2 regions of the Bacillus sp. NPDC093026 genome follow, and region 1 is predicted to be linked to the other one. Evidence: riboswitches for the same ligand, from Rfam matches in the RefSeq annotation. Region 1 holds a riboswitch; the other holds the start of a gene.
What was found. A riboswitch is a leader RNA that binds a small molecule or an ion and turns the genes downstream of it on or off. The one in region 1 is predicted to bind glycine.

Region 1 (6,398 bases):
GCTACCCCAGCCTTTTCGGCCAGTTCTGATAGTGAGTAGCCTTTTTCATTTCGGTATTGTTTAATACGCTGGCCAATCAATGTCATCACCTTCCTTTCGATATTATAGCACATTCAGAAAGGTTTGATAGAATGACTTCTTACAGTGGGAGAGACTCAGAGGACTTTTGGTGCGATTTGAGAAAATGATGGACTTCTTCGACTGTTAGTCCTGCTTTACGAGCTTCGGTTAATAACTGAACCCATTCACTGTCTAGCTTTTTCATTTCCTTTTCCATACAAATACCTCCTAAAATACTGAATCGTGTATTTCAGGCACTTAACGCATTAAATGGAAAGACAAAGGTGGTAAGTCCTCGTGGTTCGCTTGCGTCATGTTTCCGCCCAATACAAATAGACAAACTTTGCTTTTGATTGATCGAAAATTGTATGTCACATGAAGGGGAGGGAGTTGGATTTTAGTGAACCGCCCCTTTTTTGTTGTAAGTAGAAAAGTCCGCCATTTTCAATCGTAAGACTGATTTTTGGTTCATATAAAGTTTTGAGTGCTTGTCTTTCTATTTCATATTCTACAGATGTATCTGAAGTCCCTTCATAAAATTGGTTTAAAAGTTCCGAATCTTCCTTCCACTTTTGAACAGCCCTTATCGCCCAATCGTTCGGTTCTTCGTGGGCATAACGCTCCATCAGGCCATAGAGGCGTTTGACTCCGCTTTCAGGCTTAATCATTGTACTCATCGTAAAACAATAATCAGGTATTTGGGAAGACAGCTTGCGTGTTTCCAGCTTTTCTTGAAATTGTTCTACGACCTCGCCTCGTATGAGATGAAGTCCAAGAGACAGCAGCTTATCCTTTTTGCGATCTGCAAGATATGATATTTTCACATTAATCCCAAGCCAAGGCTCCAATGCGATTTGGGTCTTAGTCAGTGGTGTTACTTGTTCATAGAGGCGGATAAATCGGCCTTGTTGTTTGACAGCCTCGAAAATTTGAAACAAGCGAGGGGAGCCGAAATGAATAAATTCACCTTCGATCGTGTTGCCTGCTTTCTGCTGATCTGTGATAAGTGTCAATTGACGCGGCTCAGGCACACCGCCTGTTTTTTCGAGCCAATGCCAATAAAAAGGGCGGTTCATGATCATTTTATCCATTTCAACAGTTAGCTGTACGGTGAGATGGCCTGCACTTTCTTCGAGAATGTCACATTGATTCGCCTGAAAAAAACGTAGAAGAAATGCGTGAATGTCATGCTGCTTCATAGATTAACTCTCCTTTATGAGCCTTGTTGTCTTTTTTCCAAAAGCGGGGTTTGTACTTTTGATAAGTAGGAAGCAAATTGGCTTAATTTCTTTTTCATGTCCCCGTCAGATTGGGCTTGATATAAAATGTGATGAAGTTCCGTTTCTGCCTCTTTAATATCAATACGTGTTAAAATATCGTCTAAATCTCCAATGACGTTTTCAAACAGTTGGATTTTTTCATAAAGAAGCTTCAAAATATGCTCCTCGACTGTTCCATTCGTTGCCATATTATAAATGTGGACATCTCGCTTTTGCCCAAGGCGGTGGATACGCCCAATTCGCTGTTCTAAGCGCATAGGGTTCCATGGGAGATCATAATTGATGATCTGGTTACAAAACTGAAGGTTGATTCCCTCACCGCCTGCTTCTGTCGCAATTAATACTTGAGCACGCTCTCTAAATAAATCTTTCATCCAGTCTTTCTTACTCCGTTTAAAACCACCTCTAAAAGGAACAGAGCTGATCCCATTTTGTTGCAGAAACCATTGTAAATAAATTTGTGTAGCGCGGTATTCAGTAAAGATAATGACCTTCTCATTAAGCTGCTGAATGAGTTTTACCACTTCTAGTGCTTTTGAGTTTTGCTCGACTTGGTTGATTTTCTCCATGATTTGCGCCATGGCAGAAGATCCTAGAATGTGTTTTTCTTCTTCCTGCATTTTTTTAATCGTCATATAGACGGCCTCACGGCTTGAGCAACATTCTCGTTCCAAGGTCATAATGGAAAACATGTGTTTCGTATAAGACGGGTTCTCTTTCAGCTTGCAAATTTCATCGTATAACGCTTGCTCTGTTGGGGAGAAATCAATGGAAATCGTCTTGACATGCCGCTTTGACCACTCGATGCCCGTGTCCTGTCTTCGGTTACGAATCATCACTTTATTGACTAGCTGTTTTAACCGATCATGATCTTCAAGCTGCAAGTCTTTTTTTGCAAATACATCTTTAAATTGGTGTTCATTTCCTAGATGACCAGGCTTCAGAAGGGATACAAGATTAAAAATTTCTCCAATTCGATTATGGATTGGCGTGGCTGTCAGCAGAAGGCAGAATTTCTTGTTTAAATTTCTCACAAACTCATAATTTTTCGTTTTGTTGTTTTTCAACTTATGTGCTTCATCGATAATGACCATATCGTAGGCGATTGATAAAATCGTATTGCGATGCGGCTCTCTTTTCGCTGTATCAATCGAAGAAACAACGACGTCACATTGCTCCCAGACATAGCTTTTTTTCTGTTCGACAGCATCAATATAAAATTTCGTCCGAAGCTCTTGTACCCATTGAGAAACAAGAGAAGCGGGTACGAGAATGAGAATTTTCTTGGCAAGCCCTCGAATCATATATTCTTTTATAATTAGTCCTGCTTCAACAGTTTTTCCAAGTCCAACTTCATCTGCTAAAATGGCTTTTCCGTTCATTTCTTCTACAACTCTTCTAGCTACTTCAAGCTGGTGCTTTAAAGGGGTGAAGGCGGGCAGATGTGCAGGTGCCTGCAAGCCCTCGAACGAGTCAATCGCAGTGACTTTTTGAACTTGCGCAGCCAACCGATACATGTCCCAGTTCGCCCAGGGACCGTCATTTGCAAGACGATGTTGAAATTCATTTGTCCATTCTTGGTCAAAAATCGTTTGAATATTCAATGTAAATGCCTACCTTTCTATCAAGTAATGAAGAAATTGTTCTGTTTTTAAACGCTTCATTTTTTAAGAGGACTTTAAAAGTCTGCATATAACGATAAAAGCGAACGATAGTGAATAATTATTTTAAAAATGTTAATGATTTTTATATTGCTCTCTATCCGTTTCTAATGGTAGGATGTTGTTAAGTGATCTAGAAAATCAGTCACTCATTTTGATAGTATGTCCAATTAATATGAAGAATATGAGCGGATGATGGTATGGGGAGAGACTTGGCGGTTATTCAGCACTGGCAGGCGCCGAAGGAGCAAGCTGAAATGGTTCAGTGAATCTCTCAGGCAAAAGTACTCTTACCGGACGCAACTCTGGAGAGTGTTTGCTCATTGCTTTAGCAAACCACCAAAGGGGAAAACGCACAATGATGCTGTGCTGTAAACTTTCAGGTGCAAGGACAGAGACTTCTTTTTGATAAAAGGGAGCTCTCTGTCCTTTTTTGCTGTAATTTTTCTGAAAATTCAGCTTGTGTTTCGCACTGTAAAAAAAGGGGGAAACGATTGATGTTGAAACGAACACCGCTTTTTCATGTGTATGAAATGTTTGGCGCAAAGACCATTGACTTCGGGGGCTGGGAATTACCTGTCCAATTTTCTTCCATTAAAGAAGAACATGAAGCTGTCAGAACAAAAGCAGGGCTTTTTGATGTCTCTCACATGGGAGAGGTTGAAGTAAAAGGGAATGATGCTTTTCATTTTTTACAAAGATTATTAACCAATGATTTGTCTAAACTGACAGACGGCAAGGCACTGTATACAGCTATGTGTTATGAAAATGGCGGGACGGTGGATGACCTGCTCGTCTATCAAAAAGAAAAAAACAACTATTTGCTTGTTATTAATGCATCAAATATTGAAAAAGATGTTGACTGGTTGTTGAAACACCAGAATGAAAGTGACGTGTCTATTCAAAACGTCTCTGATCAAATCGCCTTGTTAGCATTGCAGGGGCCTCTTGCTGCTGACATTATTAAGGAAGTTTCAGATGAAAGTGTGACATCATTGAAACCATTTACGTTTCAATTACAAGCGACAGTTGCTAACAAAAAAGTGCTTGTCTCAAGAACTGGCTACACAGGAGAAGACGGCTTTGAAATCTACTGCCAGTCAGAAGATGCAGTTCACATTTGGTCGGCTTTATTAGAAGCGGGCCATCCTAAAGGGTTAATACCGTGCGGGCTCGGTGCACGTGACACCTTAAGATTTGAAGCGAAGCTGCCTCTTTATGGTCAAGAGTTGACAAAGGAAATTTCTCCTTTAGAAGGCGGGATTGGTTTTGCTGTGAAAATAGATAAAGAAACAGATTTTATCGGGAAAGACGTGCTCAAAAAGCAAAAAGAAGAGGGAACGAAGCGAAAGCTTGTCGGGATCGAAATGATAGATAAAGGAATTCCGCGGACAGACTATCCGGTCTTTTCAGGAGACGAACAAATTGGTTTTGTGACAACGGGCACACAATCTCCAACCTTAAAGAAAAATGTAGGACTTGCCTTGATTCAAACATCCTTTGCTCAGCTTGGGAAAGAAGTTGAAGTGCAAATTCGTAAAAAGCGTTTGAAAGCAAAAATCGTCGCAACACCATTTTATAAAAGAGCCAAATAACGAGGGGGAATAGAGGATGAAGCACAGGTATTTGCCGCAAACAGAGCAAGATCAAAAAGAAATGCTGGATGTCATCGGCGTCCAGTCGATTGACGAGCTTTTTTCAGATATCCCAGAAAAGGTGAGATTTAAAGGATCATACAACATTAGACAGGCAGCATCTGAGACAGAACTTGAGAGGGAGTTATCTCGTCTTGCTGCAAAGAACAAGGATACCGTGTCGTATGCATCTTTTCTTGGTGCTGGTGTGTATGATCATTATCAGCCCGTCATAGTGGATCATGTGATCTCACGTTCTGAATTTTATACAGCGTATACGCCATATCAGCCGGAGATTTCTCAAGGTGAATTGCAGGCCATCTTTGAGTTTCAAACAATGATCGCCGAACTCACTGGAATGGATCTTGCCAACTCCTCCATGTATGATGGCGGAACGGCATTAGCTGAAGCGGCAATGCTGGCGGCTGGACATACAAGAAAGAAAAAAATCGTTGTCTCTGAGACCGTTCATCCTGAATCAAGAGCTGTTTTGAAAACATATGCAAAAGGGCAGCATATCGACGTGGTCGAAGTGCCTGCTGTAAAAGGGCAGACTGACTTCGCCGCATTAGAAGAGGCTGTTTGCGAGGAGACAGCGGCGGTACTTGTGCAATATCCAAACTTTTTCGGTGTGGTAGAACCACTGAAAGACATTGAACCGATTGCGCATAAAGGAAAAAGTTTATTCATCGTATCGAGTAATCCGCTTGCACTTGGTTTACTGACGCCTCCGGGAAAACTTGGGGCAGATATTGTCGTCGGTGATGCACAGCCATTTGGGATTCCAGCTGCATTTGGCGGACCTCATTGCGGTTATTTCGCCGTCACTAAAAAATTAATGCGCAAAGTCCCAGGCCGTTTGGTCGGGCAAACAGAGGATGAAAATGGTGTTCGCGGATTTGTGCTGACACTTCAAGCACGTGAACAGCACATTAGAAGAGATAAAGCGACATCAAATATTTGTTCCAATCAGGCATTAAATGCGTTAGCAGCTTCTGTTGCCATGACGGCGCTTGGCAAAACAGGTATTAAAGAAATTGCGTATCAAAACGTGCAAAAAGCCCATTATGCCAAAGCGCAGGCAGAAAAATACGGCTTACAGGCTGATGTAGATGGAGCCATTTTTAATGAATTTGTAATCAAGCTAAAAGAGCCTGTGAAAGAAGCAAATAGAAGATTGCTTGAAAAAGGGATCATTGGAGGCTATGACTTAGGCCTAGACTATCCACAGTTTCAGCAGCACATGCTTGTTGCAGTGACAGAGCTAAGAACAAAAGAAGAGATTGATACGTTCATCAAAGAATTGGGGGATCGTCATGAGTAAACAAGACCAGCCGCTTATTTTTGAAGTGTCCAAAGAAGGAAGAATTGGTTATAGTCTGCCTAAGCTAGACGTACCTGTGCAGGAGCTCCCAGCTTTGTTTGATGACACCTATATCCGTCAAGAGGATGCTGAGCTTCCTGAAGTATCTGAACTTGATATTATGCGTCATTACACAGCACTTTCAAGACGTAATCACGGGGTCGATTCCGGATTTTATCCTCTTGGCTCTTGTACGATGAAATACAATCCAAAGATTAACGAAAAAGTCGCACGCTTTGCCGGCTTTGCGCATGTTCATCCACTTCAAGATGCAGACACTGTGCAAGGGGCATTAGAATTACTCTATGACCTTGGTGAGCATCTTGAAGAAATTACTGGGATGGATGCAGTGACGCTGCAGCCTGCTGCAGGAGCGCATGGTGAATGGACGGGGCTTATG
Region 2 (6,398 bases), on a different contig from region 1:
AGACCACGAAGGATGGAGAAGCAATGTAAGGGCTGAGCTGACCAAGGATCTCGACTGATTCAGGCGAAATGCCTAGTTCTTCATGGGTTTCGCGCAATACAGCTTCCAGTGCTGTTTCACTGTTGTCGAGTTTACCGCCTGGAAAGCTAATATCACCGGGCTGTTTCCTCATGGTCAACGAGCGTACTTCAAATAAAATATGCCATTCTCCGTCCAATTGCAACAATGGAACAAGGACTGCCGCTTTAAATGCCGTCTCTTCTCCAATAAACAGCGGCTGTATTTGTTGTAAACCATTCTTTAATTGATCAATGAACACGAGCATCACCTGATTCCTGTATCTCTTTTCCTTTAGCGTATCATTGTTCACCTTTTGAATAAAGATGCTCTTTTTGACAATTAATTGTCAAAAAAAATATGATACTTTACAAGCAAAACAGATTCAGATCAAAATTTGAGGTGACATGATGAAAACTCGACTAAAAGAGTTGCGTGCACGAGATGAACTGAGCTTGCAAAGCGTGCAAAGGTTTCTCGTCAGACGATTAGCTTAATGGAACGAAACGAATTAATGCCGTCTCTCTTGCTTGCTGTTAAACTTTCACGTATTTTTCAGGAACCCATTGAACATATTTTTCTATTCGAGAAGGACGAAATCACAGTAAAGCTATATTCATATTCAAAATGCTATTAGGTTTGTTAGCAGCCAAATTAGAGATGGCACTTCTTCTGGATATTGCATTTGAATCAACCCTTGTTATCGCCGGTATGACTTTTATTCTCATCAAATACTACCTCTTGGCTATTTCACGTTTGAAAAAAAGTATCTCTCTCACTTTCTGGTGATGAGAAAGATGAACTTGAAGCGAAGCAATATTAAACATTTAGTGATTTGACGTTAGCAAATACAGTCACATCGGTATCTCGATCATTACTCAACAAGAATGATGGCTCACCCTTCTATTTATCATCACCTCATTTGTTTGTGCTGAAATTAGTCTATCCTAATCGAAAACTACCAAGTGTATCAGACAAAGATGATGCCAGAAAATGACTCGCCATTTTCTGATGAAGGCAAAAGGCATGTGATGCTTGAAGAATTTTTTTCCACATATCAAGCGATGAATAATCTTTTGACCAATGCCGTGTTAATTCTCATTGTGTATTCAATTGGAGCGAACCCTTCTCAGCTCTTTTCGATCATGGTTACTAGGCTCGTCCTCATCATACTAAATGCGCAATACTTACTTAAAATTAGAAAGCGTTCATTTTCGAAAAGGATAGCCTTTATTTAGGAAAAGGCTGTGCTTTTTTATCAACTATGTCATGAAGCACAACGTTTCTTCCATGCATACATTAAAAATAAGAATGCAAACCATATGGGCGTCAATAGCAGAGCTGGTCGTGTGGCGTCAGCAAATAGCATGATTAAGAGAATCGCTGCAAATAGCACAAGAACACATATATTCACAAATGGTGTGAATGGTGCTTTAAAGGTAGATGCGGCGTGAAGCTGTGGACGTGTTTTTTTATATTTAAGATGACAAATTAAAATAATACTCCAAACCCAAATGAAACAAATTGCGCTGATCGTCGTTACAACCCCAAAGGCTTGTTCTGGAATCAACTTGCTTAAAAGAGCCCCGACAGAGACAACGAGGGTTGAGACAAATAATGCATTGCTTGGAACTGCGTGATGATTCAATCGACCAAATAAAGATGGCCCTTGCTTTTGATGACTTAAATGATACAAAATTCGGCTCGTAGAAAACATACCGCTATTACAAGCTGAAGCCGCAGAGGTGAGTACGACAAAATTAATGAGCCCTGCTGCTACTGGAATGCCAATAAGTCCAAAGGTTTTGACAAATGGGCTTTCTGATGCATTCAGCTCTATCCATGAATTGATACATAATAAAACAAAGATTGCGCCAACATAGAAAAATAAAATTCTCAATGGAATCTTATTAATGGCTGACGGAATATTTTTGTGTGGATTCGCTGTTTCTGCTGCGGAAACCCCGACAAGCTCCACTCCCACATAGGCAAAGACCACCATCTGGAATGACAATAAGAAACCAGTTATGCCATTTGGAAACAGCCCGCCATGTGACCAAAGGTTTATGACAGTCACAGGTCCAGCATTTGTTTGAAAACCAATGATTAATAACACAATCCCAACGCTGATTAACAATAGAATTGTCATTACTTTAATTAATGCAAACCAAAATTCCATTTCTCCAAAAAGCTTCACCGTCAATAAATTAAATCCCAGTAAAATCAGCAAACAAATGAATGCAGGAATCCATTGGGGAATGTTAAACCAATACTGCACATAAACACCGACAGCAATCACATCCGCCATCGCTGTCATAATCCAACAGAACCAGTATGTCCACCCTGTCACAAAGGAAGCCCATGGACCAAGATAATCCTCCGCTATATCGGTTAAAGATTGATAGCCTGCCTTGGATAAAAGTAATTCCCCAAGTGCCCTCATGACAAAAAAGATGGCCATCCCTACAATCAAATAGGCAAAAATAATGGATGGGCCGGCCAATTGAATCGCCTTACCTGAACCTAAAAATAATCCTGTCCCGATTGTTCCACCGATTGCAATTAATTGTACATGTCGATTTGATAAATTTCGTTTTAACTCTTGTTGTGCCAACTTCAACGCCCTCCTACACACGATCTTATATTGAAATAATAAACTGTAAAAAACCCCATAAAAAAAAAGATTGGATGCGCTCCAATCTCATGGTCATAAGAATAGCAAAATAGAGAAAAGCAATACATGACATCATCCATGCATCACAAATACAATATTCCGTACTCTTCTGTCCTTTTGCCTGAGATTGTGAACCCTTCGGCGCCGCACATGCATGCGGTCTCTCCAGAAGCTGCTCCTGCCATAGTGTGACCCACAGCAATCATAGCTTTCATATTTACTTTAAATGTTTCTATTTCTGAATAATTTTATATTTTACGCCTCTAAAAGAAAGCTGTCAATGGTAATCTTTTTATAAGATCATTCATCCGGAGCCCTTACAAAGCATATGACTTCACTTCATCAATGTCTCCTAATTAAGGTATAATATATCAAAGAATACTCGTACCGTTTGACAATAGATCCATCATTATGTCTAGATAATGAACCAAAAATGCAAGCAATCCATTGAAGTTGGTGAATTCAAATGAAAAAATTGAACAAAGAGCGCGTCACATTACAGGAAGTCGCCAGACATGCTGGTGTCTCGACTTCAACAGCCTCTCTTGTTGTTCGGAATAACCCAAGAATCTCTGAAGCCACTCGAAAAAAAGTTCTTCAATCCATGGAGGAACTAGGCTACGTATATGACCGTGTCGCTGCAAACATGCGATCAAAAAGCTCTAATATAGTGGGTGTCATTGTTACTGACATTTCAAACACTTTCATCTCTGAATTTTTAATAGGGGTTCAAACGACTCTTGAATCACTTGGATATACCGTTTTACTCGGTACAACCTTTGACAGTGTCGATAAGCAGGAACGGCTCATTTCCACAATGGTGGAGCATCGGGTCGGGGGAATCATCTTAAATCCTGCCTCGAAGAGCTCTACTCGAACTGTGAAGCAGTTAAATCATATCCGAATTCCAAAGGTACTTGCCAACCGTGAACTGGCTGAAGTTCATTGTGACTATGTCGGAGTAGATTATGAACAAGGCGCTTGGATGGCGGTACACCACCTACTCCAAAAAGGGCATACACGCATTGCCTTTTTAGGCGGAATCAAGTCCTCATCCACTTGGATTGAGCGAATGAAAGGCTTTCAAAGAGCCCATGATGAGGCTCAACTTGACATCGACGACTCTCTCATTATTGACATCGAGCCTACTCGTGAAGGCGGGAAGATATCACTTGGAGAAGTGCTGGATCAGCCCGAGCCGCCAACTGCTATTTTTTGCTTCAGTGACTTAGTTGCTTTCGGTGTCATTCAGGAACTTACATCACGTGGAATGAAACCAGGTGAAGATATAGATGTCGTTGGCTTTGACAATATCCCTGAAGCAGAGATGTATCACCCGCCACTTACGACCGTCTCGTCATTTCCAAAATCCATCGGGGTAAAAGCCGCTCAGCTTTTATACAACAAAATGAACGAACAAGATGAAGAGTTACAACGATTAATCCTAAAGCCACAACTTCATATTAGAGAGACATCTACTTCCTGACGATAAGGAGAATTGCTGATCAATTCTCCTTTTTTCATTGAACAAGTTAAATCACAAAGTCATAAACTTGACACATTTTCAACGCAGGAGTATATTAATCTCATTGCTTCTTTCGGTATATCGTTATACCTATTTTTCATATAAACTTTATGTAGATGGCTGACCCTGATCAAGTTAATCATCTCCATCTTTTCATATTCATTGTTATTATTTTTATTTTTAGTATAACGATATACTTATTAGAACATCGCAATGGATATTCATCAATTTTTCATTCATCACATAAGGGGTGTTGTGACGGGCTTACCTATCATTAAGGAAATGACAAAGGGTATACAAATGAATTTGACCCTGAAGGGGTTTCAAATATAGGAGTGGGAACATGAAGAATTCTTATATTAAATCGTCGCTTGGTATGTATTTAAACTACTTCATGCTAGGTATGATCAATATTATTGTGGCATCAAATATGGAAAGTTTATCAGAACGCTATCATGTTGATATTCAAAAAATCAGCCTGCTTGTATCGGCGATTGGAATCGGGAAATTGATTGCTCTCTTTTTCTCAGGTCGACTGGCGGATCGCTGGGGACGCAAGCCTGTCATTATCACCGGAAACTTTCTTTACTTATTATTCTTAATCGGGATTCCGACGACGAGCAATTATACGTTAGCCTTTATCTTTGCGATATCAGCAGGGGTTGCGAACTCTTTGCTTGATTCAGGAACTTACCCTGCACTCACAGAAGCATTTCCAAAAAAATCGAGTTCAGCTTCTGTCTTAGTAAAGGCATCCGTTTCAATCGGAGCGACTGTTCTGCCGTTTATTCTGGCATATCTTATCGCACACGACATCTTCTGGGGTTGGGCTTTCTATGGACTAGGTCTTCTTTATTTACTCGTAGGGATTTACTTGATCTTTATGCCATTCCCTAACCATAAGCAAGTCAAATCACAAGATAGTCTCCCAGTACAGGAACAAATGAAGGAAGAACCTAAAATGTTCGGTGAAGGCTTAGCCGTCGTGCTAATGGGCTTCACGTCAACAGCTTTATTTGTGGTTTGGCAAACATGGCTTCCGCAATTAGGATTAAAATTAATTGGGCTTGACACAGGACATGCTACACAACTGCTTTCTTATTTTAGTATTGGTGCACTTGTGTCTGTTCTATTGCTTTCAATTGTACTAGACAAATTCATCTCACCTATTATGGTGTCAATTATTTATCCAATCGGGGCATTTCTTGCGATGCTTTCATTGTTCCAAATTGAAACCTATAGCATTGTCATCATCAGCACCTTTTTCTTAGGGTTATTTACAGCAGGAATTTTCCAATTGGCCATGAGTATTATGATGAAATTATTCCCTACAAATAAAGCAACAGCATCATCTTATGTCAACATCGCAGCAAGCTCAGCTTTTATCCTTGTGCCACTGATTACAAGTGGTTTGGTTAGCGCATACGACATGAAAATGACGTTATTTTTCGATATGGTGATTGCCTCTTTCAGCGTATTGCTAGCAGTCTTTGTACTTGGACGCATGAAAAAATTGTTTAGATAATTAAAGGAGATGTCAAACGTTGACAAACATACATGAACGAAATATTGATGGAAAAACAAAATTAGTCGGTCTTCTCGCTACACCCATTGGGCACAGCCTGTCACCGCGGATGCATAACCTTGCCTACACATTAACAGGCATCAACTATGCTTACCTAGCATTTGAAGTAGGAAATGATGAACTAGAAGCAGCAATAAACGGAATGAAAGCGATGGGTGTAGCTGGATTTAACATCTCTATGCCGAACAAAATGAAAGTGCTGGATTACTTAGATGAACTAGATCATTCTGCGAAATATACACGTGCAAGCAACACCGTTGTGAACAAAGATGGCAAGCTGATTGGCTACAACACAGATGGTCTTGGTTACGTGAGAAACTTGATTGAACATGGCGTTGAATTAGCTGGACAAAAGGTAACACTCGTTGGCTCTGGCGGTGCCGCGACACCGATTGCGATTCAACTTGCACAATCAGGCATTCGTGAAATTAGTATTTTCGCACGACAAGATCAATATTTTGTTCAGGCTGAAGAAAATGTGAAGTACATCAACAAAGAAATGAAATCATTCGGTGTCAAAGCGAACCTCTTCCCGCTTGAAGACAAAGATGCATTCC

Region 2: it holds a riboswitch for glycine, as region 1 does, so the genes downstream of both, ACIQCE_RS05300 (amino acid permease) here and gcvT (glycine cleavage system aminomethyltransferase GcvT) in region 1, are expected to answer to the same signal.

The regions. Positions count from the first base shown of each region.
Region 1 covers NZ_JBIVPN010000003.1:95,948-102,345, forward strand. Annotated here, with positions in the region: gene sinR (transcriptional regulator SinR) at 1-80, opposite strand, end outside; gene ACIQCE_RS09485 (anti-repressor SinI family protein) at 140-277, opposite strand; gene ACIQCE_RS09490 (YqhG family protein) at 432-1,259, opposite strand; gene ACIQCE_RS09495 (DEAD/DEAH box helicase) at 1,274-2,944, opposite strand; glycine riboswitch at 3,194-3,301, shown strand; glycine riboswitch at 3,305-3,398, shown strand; gene gcvT (glycine cleavage system aminomethyltransferase GcvT) at 3,499-4,596, shown strand; gene gcvPA (aminomethyl-transferring glycine dehydrogenase subunit GcvPA) at 4,613-5,959, shown strand; gene gcvPB (aminomethyl-transferring glycine dehydrogenase subunit GcvPB) at 5,952-6,398, shown strand, end outside.
Region 2 covers NZ_JBIVPN010000002.1:76,500-82,897, reverse strand. Annotated here, with positions in the region: gene ACIQCE_RS05310 (NUDIX hydrolase) at 1-319, opposite strand, end outside; partial or broken gene ACIQCE_RS05305 (helix-turn-helix transcriptional regulator) at 468-694, shown strand; gene ACIQCE_RS16370 (hypothetical protein) at 1,038-1,295, shown strand; gene ACIQCE_RS05300 (amino acid permease) at 1,325-2,671, opposite strand; glycine riboswitch at 2,831-2,910, opposite strand; gene ACIQCE_RS05295 (LacI family DNA-binding transcriptional regulator) at 3,198-4,217, shown strand; gene ACIQCE_RS05290 (MFS transporter) at 4,600-5,781, shown strand; gene ACIQCE_RS05285 (quinate/shikimate dehydrogenase) at 5,801-6,398, shown strand, end outside.